Regions from separate parts of the Mesorhizobium sp. M0870 genome, predicted to be linked through region 4. Evidence: riboswitches for the same ligand, from Rfam matches in the RefSeq annotation. Region 4 holds a riboswitch; each other region holds the start of a gene.
The links. Region 4 has a riboswitch for cobalamin ahead of bluB (5,6-dimethylbenzimidazole synthase). Riboswitches for the same ligand answer to the same signal wherever they lie in the genome.
Positions count from the first base shown of each region.

Region 1: linked by a shared signal. The riboswitch ahead of metE (5-methyltetrahydropteroyltriglutamate--homocysteine S-methyltransferase) and the one ahead of bluB (5,6-dimethylbenzimidazole synthase) in region 4 are both predicted to bind cobalamin.
Region 2: linked by a shared signal. The riboswitch ahead of NKH97_RS28030 (DUF1636 family protein) and the one ahead of bluB (5,6-dimethylbenzimidazole synthase) in region 4 are both predicted to bind cobalamin.
Region 3: linked by a shared signal. The riboswitch ahead of NKH97_RS25165 (ABC transporter ATP-binding protein) and the one ahead of bluB (5,6-dimethylbenzimidazole synthase) in region 4 are both predicted to bind cobalamin.

Region 1 covers NZ_JAMYOI010000028.1:44,253-46,447, forward strand. Annotated here, with positions in the region: gene NKH97_RS26865 (alpha,alpha-trehalose-phosphate synthase (UDP-forming)) at 1-130, shown strand, start outside; cobalamin riboswitch at 696-897, shown strand; partial or broken gene metE (5-methyltetrahydropteroyltriglutamate--homocysteine S-methyltransferase) at 993-2,195, shown strand, end outside.
Region 2 covers NZ_JAMYOI010000032.1:28,771-30,965, reverse strand. Annotated here, with positions in the region: gene NKH97_RS28035 (DUF6348 family protein) at 1-439, shown strand, start outside; cobalamin riboswitch at 810-1,013, shown strand; gene NKH97_RS28030 (DUF1636 family protein) at 1,052-1,480, shown strand; gene cobW (cobalamin biosynthesis protein CobW) at 1,483-2,195, shown strand, end outside.
Region 3 covers NZ_JAMYOI010000025.1:23,183-25,377, forward strand. Annotated here, with positions in the region: gene NKH97_RS25160 (AraC family transcriptional regulator) at 1-484, opposite strand, end outside; cobalamin riboswitch at 778-984, shown strand; gene NKH97_RS25165 (ABC transporter ATP-binding protein) at 1,147-1,935, shown strand; gene NKH97_RS25170 (ABC transporter substrate-binding protein) at 1,981-2,195, shown strand, end outside.
Region 4 covers NZ_JAMYOI010000001.1:304,826-307,020, reverse strand. Annotated here, with positions in the region: gene NKH97_RS01445 (hypothetical protein) at 1-701, shown strand, start outside; partial or broken gene bluB (5,6-dimethylbenzimidazole synthase) at 824-1,441, opposite strand; cobalamin riboswitch at 1,553-1,732, opposite strand; gene NKH97_RS01435 (histone deacetylase family protein) at 1,854-2,195, shown strand, end outside.

The sequences.
Region 1 (2,195 bases), on a different contig from region 4:
GGATCACTTCCACTATGTTGGCTTGGGCTGGATCAGCGAGGCCCAAATGCCTTCGTATCGGACCGAGCCAGAATTGCACACCGCGCTGACGCGTGCACTGGATAAAAACTGGGTCCTGCCGATCGTATGATGCAGAATATGAAGCACGCGAGCTTTGCCTGCATTTGCGCATCCCTCAATGCCGAGCGCTTGGAGAGAGATACTTATACTGACCGCCTGAATGCGGCTTAAGCGGCTTATCGGGACCACAGTCGGGCTTTGCATCAGACCCTTGAGCCAGGCTCGGTCAGTGTGGTCTCTTGTCTCTTGCCGCCGAGCGGAGTCATCACGATTGCCTAGTCACCCGTGATGACGACTGGCGTGCCAATTCCCGCAGTTTGGCGCTCACTCCGAGAAAACCGCTTCTACCACGCACGCACGGCTTGCGGCCGCATCGTAAAACATCGCCACCAATGCGATCTTCTGCATTCTAATGACGTTGTCACGCGCTTGAAGTCTTGTCCGAAATCCTTCATCGGCGACCTGCGAGGGATGTCGCAGCCCGACAGGGATCCATTAGTTGGACAATGGTGGCAGCGGAGCAGCGCCGCCAATGGGCGACTGAATATTTCACAATGTTAGACAAGCGTAAAAGCGAAATCACATAACGACATAAACATTTCGTTATGCGTCATTGACAAAAGAGCGGACTGCTGTGATTGTCTGCGTGTCGTGGTTCTCGCGTGCGGCGCTGCCGCAGCGGAGCTAAGAGGGAAGCCGGTGCAATGCCGGCGCTGCCCCCGCAACTGTTAGCGGCGAGCCAACCCCACTCATGTCACTGAGGCGAATACCCTCAGGAAGACGGGTAGAGGCTATGACCCCGCGAGCCAGGAGACCTGCCACGGCGAATTACGTCCACGGGCGGGGTGTCTCGGTGGCCGCTGCAAGCCGGCGTTCGTGCCGGCCTGCTAGCGCCTTCCTTGTCATCGACGCCCCAACCATCGGGGTATGACATGACTGACTCTCAGGAGATTCCTGTAGCAACGCTCGGCGTGCCGCGCTTCGGTCGTCGGCGAGAACTGAAATTCGCGCTTGAAAGCTACTGGTCCGGAACATCGTCCGCTGGCGACCTTCTCACGACGTCGAAGGCGCTCCGTGCCGCTAGCTGGGAAGAGCAGCGCGATCGCGGCGTGTCGAAAATCCCGTCGAACGACTTCTCGCTTTACGACCATGTGCTCGACACCGCAGCCATGATCGGGGCCGTTCCATCCCGTTACGGCTGGAATAGCGGCGAGGTCCCACTTGACATCTACTTCGCAATGGCGCGCGGCAACCAGGGTCAGACGGAGGATTGTGGACACGCTGGTCACCAGGAGGAGGCTCATGGACCTGGTGTAACCGCGATGGAAATGACCAAGTGGTTTGACACCAACTACCACTACATTGTGCCGGAACTCGATGATGATCAGACGTTCGCCCTCTCGTCATCGAAGCCGGTCGATTACTTCCTCGAGGCTAAAGCTCTCGGCATTCACACACGCCCAGTCATCCTTGGACCCATCACCTTCCTCAAGCTGGCGAAATCGCCTGCCGAGGGGTTCGGTCCCATCGCGCTCCTACCGCGGCTGCTGCCCGTTTACGAGCAAGTCCTGCAGAAGCTGAAGCTGTCGGGAGCCGACTGGGTGCAGATCGATGAGCCAGCGCTTGTCCTCGATCTGAACCCGAACGAACGAGCTGCGTTCGAATTCGCCTATGGCCAGCTGTCGAAAGCCGCGCCCGAGCTGAAGATCATGCTGGCTACGTATTTCGGGTCGCTGGGAGACAATCTCGAAACCGCGGTTTCTCTGCCCCTGGCCGGGCTGCATATTGATCTCGTGCGCGCTCCCGAGCAGCTGGAAACGGTGGGTCGGCTCGCTCCGAAGGATCTGGTGCTCTCGCTTGGCTTGATCGATGGCCGCAACGTCTGGCGTGCGAACCTGCCCGCCATTCTCGACCGCATCAAACCGATCGTCGCCGGCTGGCCCTTGGACCGCGTCGAGATCGCGCCTTCTTGCTCGATGCTGCATGTGCCGATTGATCTGCGCATGGAGACGGAACTCGACGCCGACATCAGGTCGTGGCTCGCCTTCGCGGCCCAGAAGACGACGAGCTGGTCTTGCTGGCCCGGGCCCTGTCCCAAGGCAGGGATGCGGTGGCAGGCGCGTTGAAAGCGTCTG
Region 2 (2,195 bases), on a different contig from region 4:
GCGTGAACAGGCGATTTTCCAAGCATTCGGAAAATTCCTGATCGGTGTATTTCATGTGCTGATCGAGGGCCTTGCGGAGCATGTTTGCGAGAACATGCAAGCCGAGATTGCATTCTGGCAACGGAATGATGCTGGCTGGAAGATCTACGGTGGACCTGTGATCACACAGGCTGCAGTGGAATGCACTCTCAACCGGACATATCCAGCGTTTTATGCCCGCTTGGAAAAACTGTTCACGGCTAAGGTTCGCCCTGGCAGTCATTTCATCCGGATATTCCTGGCGAGCTATGGCGGAGCACTGGTCGGCAACGAAATTCTCCTGGACAACGAAACTTGGCCGGAAGGTCAAGAGCTCCTCGTTGATCAGGACTGGCACCACGGCGACGGGTACCAGGCGCTGCGTCAGGTCATCCTTGCGTTGCCGGGAGATAACAATTGAGCCAACGTACACAGGCTAGCGGATAAACAATGGATTCAAAGCCGGGCTGACCCAAGAGGTGCAGGAGTGCCTCGATAGGATTTCGTCCTTTTCATGGGACGTACATGCGCAGGCAATCCGAAAACGCTACCCTAGACCTGCTGGAGACACATTTGGCTTCAAAGTTGATGGCATTTACTTCGATGTGGGTGACAGCGCCGGATGGCTGGACCGGCAAGATGGAGATATCCTTCTGACGGCTTTCGTTACAGCTTTTCCTGATCCCAACAACGAAGATGGCATTCGCGAAGAGCGGTCAGTGGTAGTGAAGCGTCCCCGCCCCTGATTTCAGATTGCCCCTGCGTTGCGTTGACACCGCTGCCCGCAAAAGCCTAAATCCGGTTCAGATGGTCTCTTGCCCGCAACGGCAAGAGCTAAGAGGGAATGCGGTGCGGGGCAAAATCCCAAATCCGCGGCTGTCCCCGCAACTGTAAGCGAAGAGCCAAGGCCGAAAGCCACTGGGGAGTTCCCGGGAAGGCGGCTACCAAGGCGATGACCCGCGAGCCAGGAGACCTGCCGTCTGCGACTTTAGAATCCGATCGCCCGGCGGGTTTCCGGGCAAGGAGCCCGATCTTGGACCACGACAGCAGTTTTTCGGCTGGCACAGCGGATATTTCGTCCGGCCATGATGATGCCTTGGCCGGCGTCACCATCATCGTCTGCGCCTCCTGCCGCGATGAGACCGGCGCCGACGCTCATCCCCGCGCCGGCGAATTGCTGGCGGACGACACGCGCCGCGCCGCATCCGGCGACGACATCCGCATCCGCAGCGTCGAATGCCTCGGCAATTGCAAGCGCCGCCTCAGCGCCGCCATCCTGCGCGACGGGTGCTGGAGCTATGTCTTCGGCGACCTGACCACGACCAGCGGCGCCGACCTCGTGACAGGCGCCAAGCTCTTCGCCACCTCGAAGGACGGCCTGATTCCATGGCGCGGCCGCCCCGATAGCCTGAAGCGTGGCCTCGTTGCCCGCATCCCTCCCTTAGACCTGCTGAAGGATTGACCATGACTGCCCCAGATTCGCCTGCGAACCTCTCCCGCGTTCCCTGCACCGTCGTCACCGGCTTCCTCGGCGCCGGCAAGACGACGCTGGTCCGCCATCTCCTGGAAAACGCCGGCGGCAAGCGCATTGCCATCATTGTCAACGAATTCGGCGACATCGGCATCGATGGCGAGATCCTCAAGGGCTGCGGCATAGACACCTGCCCGGAGGAAAACATCGTCGAACTGGCCAATGGCTGCATCTGCTGCACCGTCGCCGACGATTTCGTCCCGGCGCTCGACAAGATCCTCGCGCTGACGCCGAGGGTCGACCACATCCTGATCGAGACTTCGGGCCTGGCGCTGCCCAAGCCGCTGGTCCAGGCGTTTCAATGGCCGAGCGTAAAGAGCCGCGTCACAGTCGACGGCGTCATCGCCGTGGTCGACGGGCCGGCATTGGCCGAAGGCCGCGTCGCCAACGACATGGATGCTTTGCAGGCGCAGCGCGCCGGGGACGAGACGCTCGACCATGACGATCCGGTGGAAGAAGTGTTCGAGGATCAGATCGCCTGCGCCGACCTGATCATCCTGTCGAAAAGCGACCTGATGGACGCCGCCGGCACCGCCCGCGCCAACGCCATCATTGGCGAACACTCCGCCCGCGCCGTGAAGATCGTGCCGACGTCGCATGGCAAGGTCGATCCCTCCGTGCTGCTCGGGCTCGGTCTCGCCGTCGA
Region 3 (2,195 bases), on a different contig from region 4:
GGCCGAAGCGCTGCCATTGCATCGGAATGGCGGCGCTGGTTTCGCAGCTGTAGCGTTCGCCGAGGCCGGCGATCAGGAACGGCCGGCTGGTCTCGAAACGCGGTGGTTCGAGATTGGTGAGGAAGGACTGGTCCATCAGGATCGGCTCCACGAGGTCGAGCTTGTCGAGTGTGCCTTGCGCGCGCACCAGTTCCGGCGTGGTGCCGAACTGATCGCGGAAGGCACGGGTGAACGCCTCATGCGAGTTGTAGCCGGCGTCGAGCGCGACGGAGAGAATGTCGGGCGCCCCGCCGGCCAGCTTGCGCGCCGCCTCGGTGAGCCGGCGTGAGCGCATGTAGCCCATCACCGAGCGGCCCGTGGCAGCGCCGAAAGCCCGCGTCACATGAAAACGCGACACGCCGCTGCTTTGCGCGACATCGTCAAGCGAGATCGCCTCCGGCAGATGACTTTCGACGAACCACAGCGCTTTCTCGGTCGGGTTCATTTTGCTCCTCGCATTGGCCAGATCATCCTGCCGTTTCCTGGCGCGGCCAGTTTGATCGAAATTGCGCATCCCGCGCAATCGCACCGATCCCGTCACAGTCGCACCGATATGGCGCAGCGTTGGAGCGCCCCTTGCCGCCGACGAGCCAAATTCGGCAGGCTTCACTTGACAGCGCCAGGCGGCATCCTCTAAATGCGTAATGTTATTACATATCGAGAGCGGGAAATGCATGTTTCCCCTAGCCGGCCCACCACTCCGTCCGAGAAATTCATTGCGAAGCGATTGGGGGAAATCTACGCTGAAGCGGTGATGGTCCCCGAGTCGAAAGGCGAGGGGTGAAAAGGGAACACGGTGAGATCCCCAGGGGTCGAGGCCGTGGCTGCCCCCGCAACTGTAAGCGGCGAGCAAAATCCGTGAATGCCACTGGCCGGCAAGGCTGGGAAGGCAGGATGGCGCAACGACCCGCGAGCCAGGAGACCTGCCATCACTGAGTTGACCGGACGGGGTGTGCCGGGAGGAAACGCGAATCCCGGTCTTGTCGGCCGCTTCGCCAGCTTCCTTCCGTCGCCAGTTTTGGAAAGTGACGGAAAGTTGGACGGCTCTATCGATCATCGCATCATCGTGAGCACGCTTTGCCATCCCGGCAATCTGGCGGGCAGCCGATGCCCGTAGCGCTTCTCGAAGCCCGTGACCTCTGCGCCATGGCGAACGGGCGGGATCTGGTCCAGGCGGTCAGCTTCTCGGTGGCCGCTGGCGATCGCCTAGCCATCATCGGTCCCAACGGCGCCGGCAAGACGACGCTGCTGCGCATGCTGTCGGGCATGCTGCGGCCAAGTTCCGGCGAGGTGAACCTCGGCGGGCGCCGGCTGGACAGGATTTCCGCCGCCGAGCGGGCACTGCATATCGCCGTGGTCGGCCAGACCGACCAGCCCGATCCGCGGCTGGCGGTGATCGACTATGTCGAGCTGGGCCGGGTCCCGCACGCTCGGCTACGGCGCAGGAGCGAGGAGCGTGACATTGTCGTCGATGCGCTGCGCCGGACCGGCCTGCTGCCGCTGCTTGGCCGCACCATCGGCTCGCTGTCGGGCGGCGAGCGCCAGCGCGCCCAACTGGCCCGCGCCATCGCCCAGCAGCCAAAGATCCTGTTCCTCGACGAGCCGACCAACCATCTCGACCCGCGCGCCCGCGGCGAACTGCTCGACCTCGTGGCAGGCTTCGAGATGACGGTGATCGCGGTGCTGCACGATCTGGCGCTGGTGGCACCGTTCGCCACCAGGGTGGCGGTGATGAACCATGCCCGTCTGCAAGCGCTCGCCGCACCGCGCGAAGCGCTGACCCAAAAGCTGATTCGCGAAATTTTCGGCATCGATGTGCTGCGTCTGCGCCATCCGACCGAAGACCGCGAACTGACGGTGTTCGATGTTCCGAACCGTGCCGCGCCGCCATCCTGATTGAAGCCGTCCCATATCGATCATCCCGTCCACAGGAGCAAACCCTTGAAACGCCTTGCTTTTTCGCTTGCCTTCTCGCTGCTGGCCTCGACAGCCCTGGCCTTCCCGGTAACTGTCGACAGCTGCGGCAAGCCGCTGACCTTCGATGCGCCGCCGAAGCGCGCCGTCATCCAGGATCTCAACATGGCCGAGATGGCTTTCGCGCTGAAACTGCAGCCGTCGATCGTCGGCCTGACCGGCATCACCGGATGGTACAAGGT
Region 4 (2,195 bases):
TCATGGTTCATCTGATCGACGGCCGCGACATTCCCGGCGGTCAGGACCAGATCGCCTACGCCAGGGATATCGTGACCCAGCGTTTTGCCGAGGCCAACACCCTTTTCGTCGTCGACCAACTCGTCAAGGGTGCCATCCGCGCCATCACCAGCCTGCTCGGCGGTATCGCCGCCTTCCTGCCGATACCGGGCCTGAGCGGCCTGGTCTCCTTCATCAACACCGTGATCCGCCTGTCGCTGACCTATGTGGACGAGATCATCCTCGGCTACAACATCCGCATCAATTCAGCCTCGCCGTTCGAGACGGCGCGCCAAGGCGTCGTGCTGTATGCCCAGAACGGCAAGGTCATGGTCAAGAACGCCGTCTGGCTGGCGGTCATCATGTGGGGCGTGTCATTCATCATCTTTCTGATGATGCTGGCGCCTGCTGGCGCAATTCTGTTCCTGATGCCTGGTCAGCTCGCCGGCTGGGCTTTTGTGCTCGCCATCGTCTTCGCCTGGGCATTCAAGGCGGCGTTCATTGAACCCTTCGCCATCGCCTGCTTGATGCAGGTCTATTTCAAGACCATTGCGGGCCAGGTGCCGGATCCCGCCTGGGACGCCCGGCTGGCCGAGGCGTCGTCGAAGTTCAGAGAGCTCAAGGACAAGGCGCTGGCCTCCTTCGGCGGTTCGCGCTGGGGTACGGCCGGCGCCACACCCTGATCCGCTGGGCGGGTGATGTCTGGTGAGGCAGAAACGGTGTTGAGGCGCGCCACGGTGGATTTGAGCTGTGTCTCGCCTTGCCCGGAAAAGGTCTCGCTCATGATCAGCTCCGGCAGCGGCAGCCGCCGTCCCCAGCCATGCGTTTCAAGGTCCGGTTTGGGAGCGAACTCGGAAACACGGCCGACGCAGAGATAGGCGATCGGCGTTACGTGGTCCGGAATGGCCAACAGCCGCTTCAGCGCCTCAGCCTCGATGATGCTCACCCAGCCGACGCCAACGCCCTCGGCACGCGCGGCCAGCCAGAAATTCTGCACCGCGCAGACGGTGCTGTAGAGATCCATCTCCGGATTGTGCCAGCGTCCCAGCGGCGAACCCTTCGAGCGCTGCCGGTCGCAGGTGATGCAGATGTTGAGCGCGCTCTCGCAGATGCCTTCCAGCTTGAGCTTGCGGTACAGCGCCTGTTTTTCCGCCTCGATCGCCGGCAGTTCCTGTTCTCGCGCGGCCAGGAACAGGTCGCGCACCTCCGCCCGTCGTTTGACATCGCGAATGACAATGAAATTCCATGGCTGCATGAAGCCGACCGATGGCGCGTGATGGGCGGCAAGCAGCAGCCGTGCCAGCACGTCGTCATCGATCGCGGTGGGCAGGAAATGGCTGCGCACGTCACGCCGCGTGAACATGGCGCGGTAGACCGCATCGCGCGCATTCTGGTCAAATCCATCGTCAATGGCAGCGGTCATGTGTTCCGGCATCGCTTGTCCCCTTGCGATTGCAGATTCAAAACTGACAGAGCGTACTTTGTGCGTCCAAGTAGACGCACGTCGCTCTGATGCCATCCGCCTGACCACGCGGATGACAATGCCTGCCAGGCCGGTCTTCTGGCTCGGGATCAACCCGCGTCCGGTGCCTTCCCGTCATCGACAGTGGCATTTACCGGCGCGGTCCCCCTCACAGCGTTGGGCACGCCACGGAATTCAACCGTGTTCCCGATTCTCCCGCTTGCGGCGGGCACCAGGCAGTACCAGGGACCTTACGCCGAAGCGCCCGCGGGGCCAATGCCTGCGGCGACGCGAATGGACGCAGTCGCGATTTTCCCCAGTCATCGGCCGCCCGTGCATGGCCTTTGTCGATCCGGGTCACTAGATTAGGACGATGACCACCCGTCTCTACACCCATCCGATCTTCCTCGAGCATCTCACGCCGCCCGGACATCCCGAGCGGCCCGACCGCTTACGCGCCATCGAGCGCGTGCTCGACGACGAAGCCTTTGCCGGGCTCGATCGTATTCAGGCGCCGGAAGGCGACGAGGCCACCATCCTCTACGCGCATCCCGCCGATTTCGTCGCCCGCGTGCGCGCCGCCATCCCCGACGAGGGGATTGCCCGCATCGATGCCGACACCACTGCCAGCCCGAAGAGCTGGCAAGCGGCGATCACCGCGATCGGCGCCGCCAACGCCGCCGTCGATGATGTCTTTTCGGGCCGCGCCGACAAC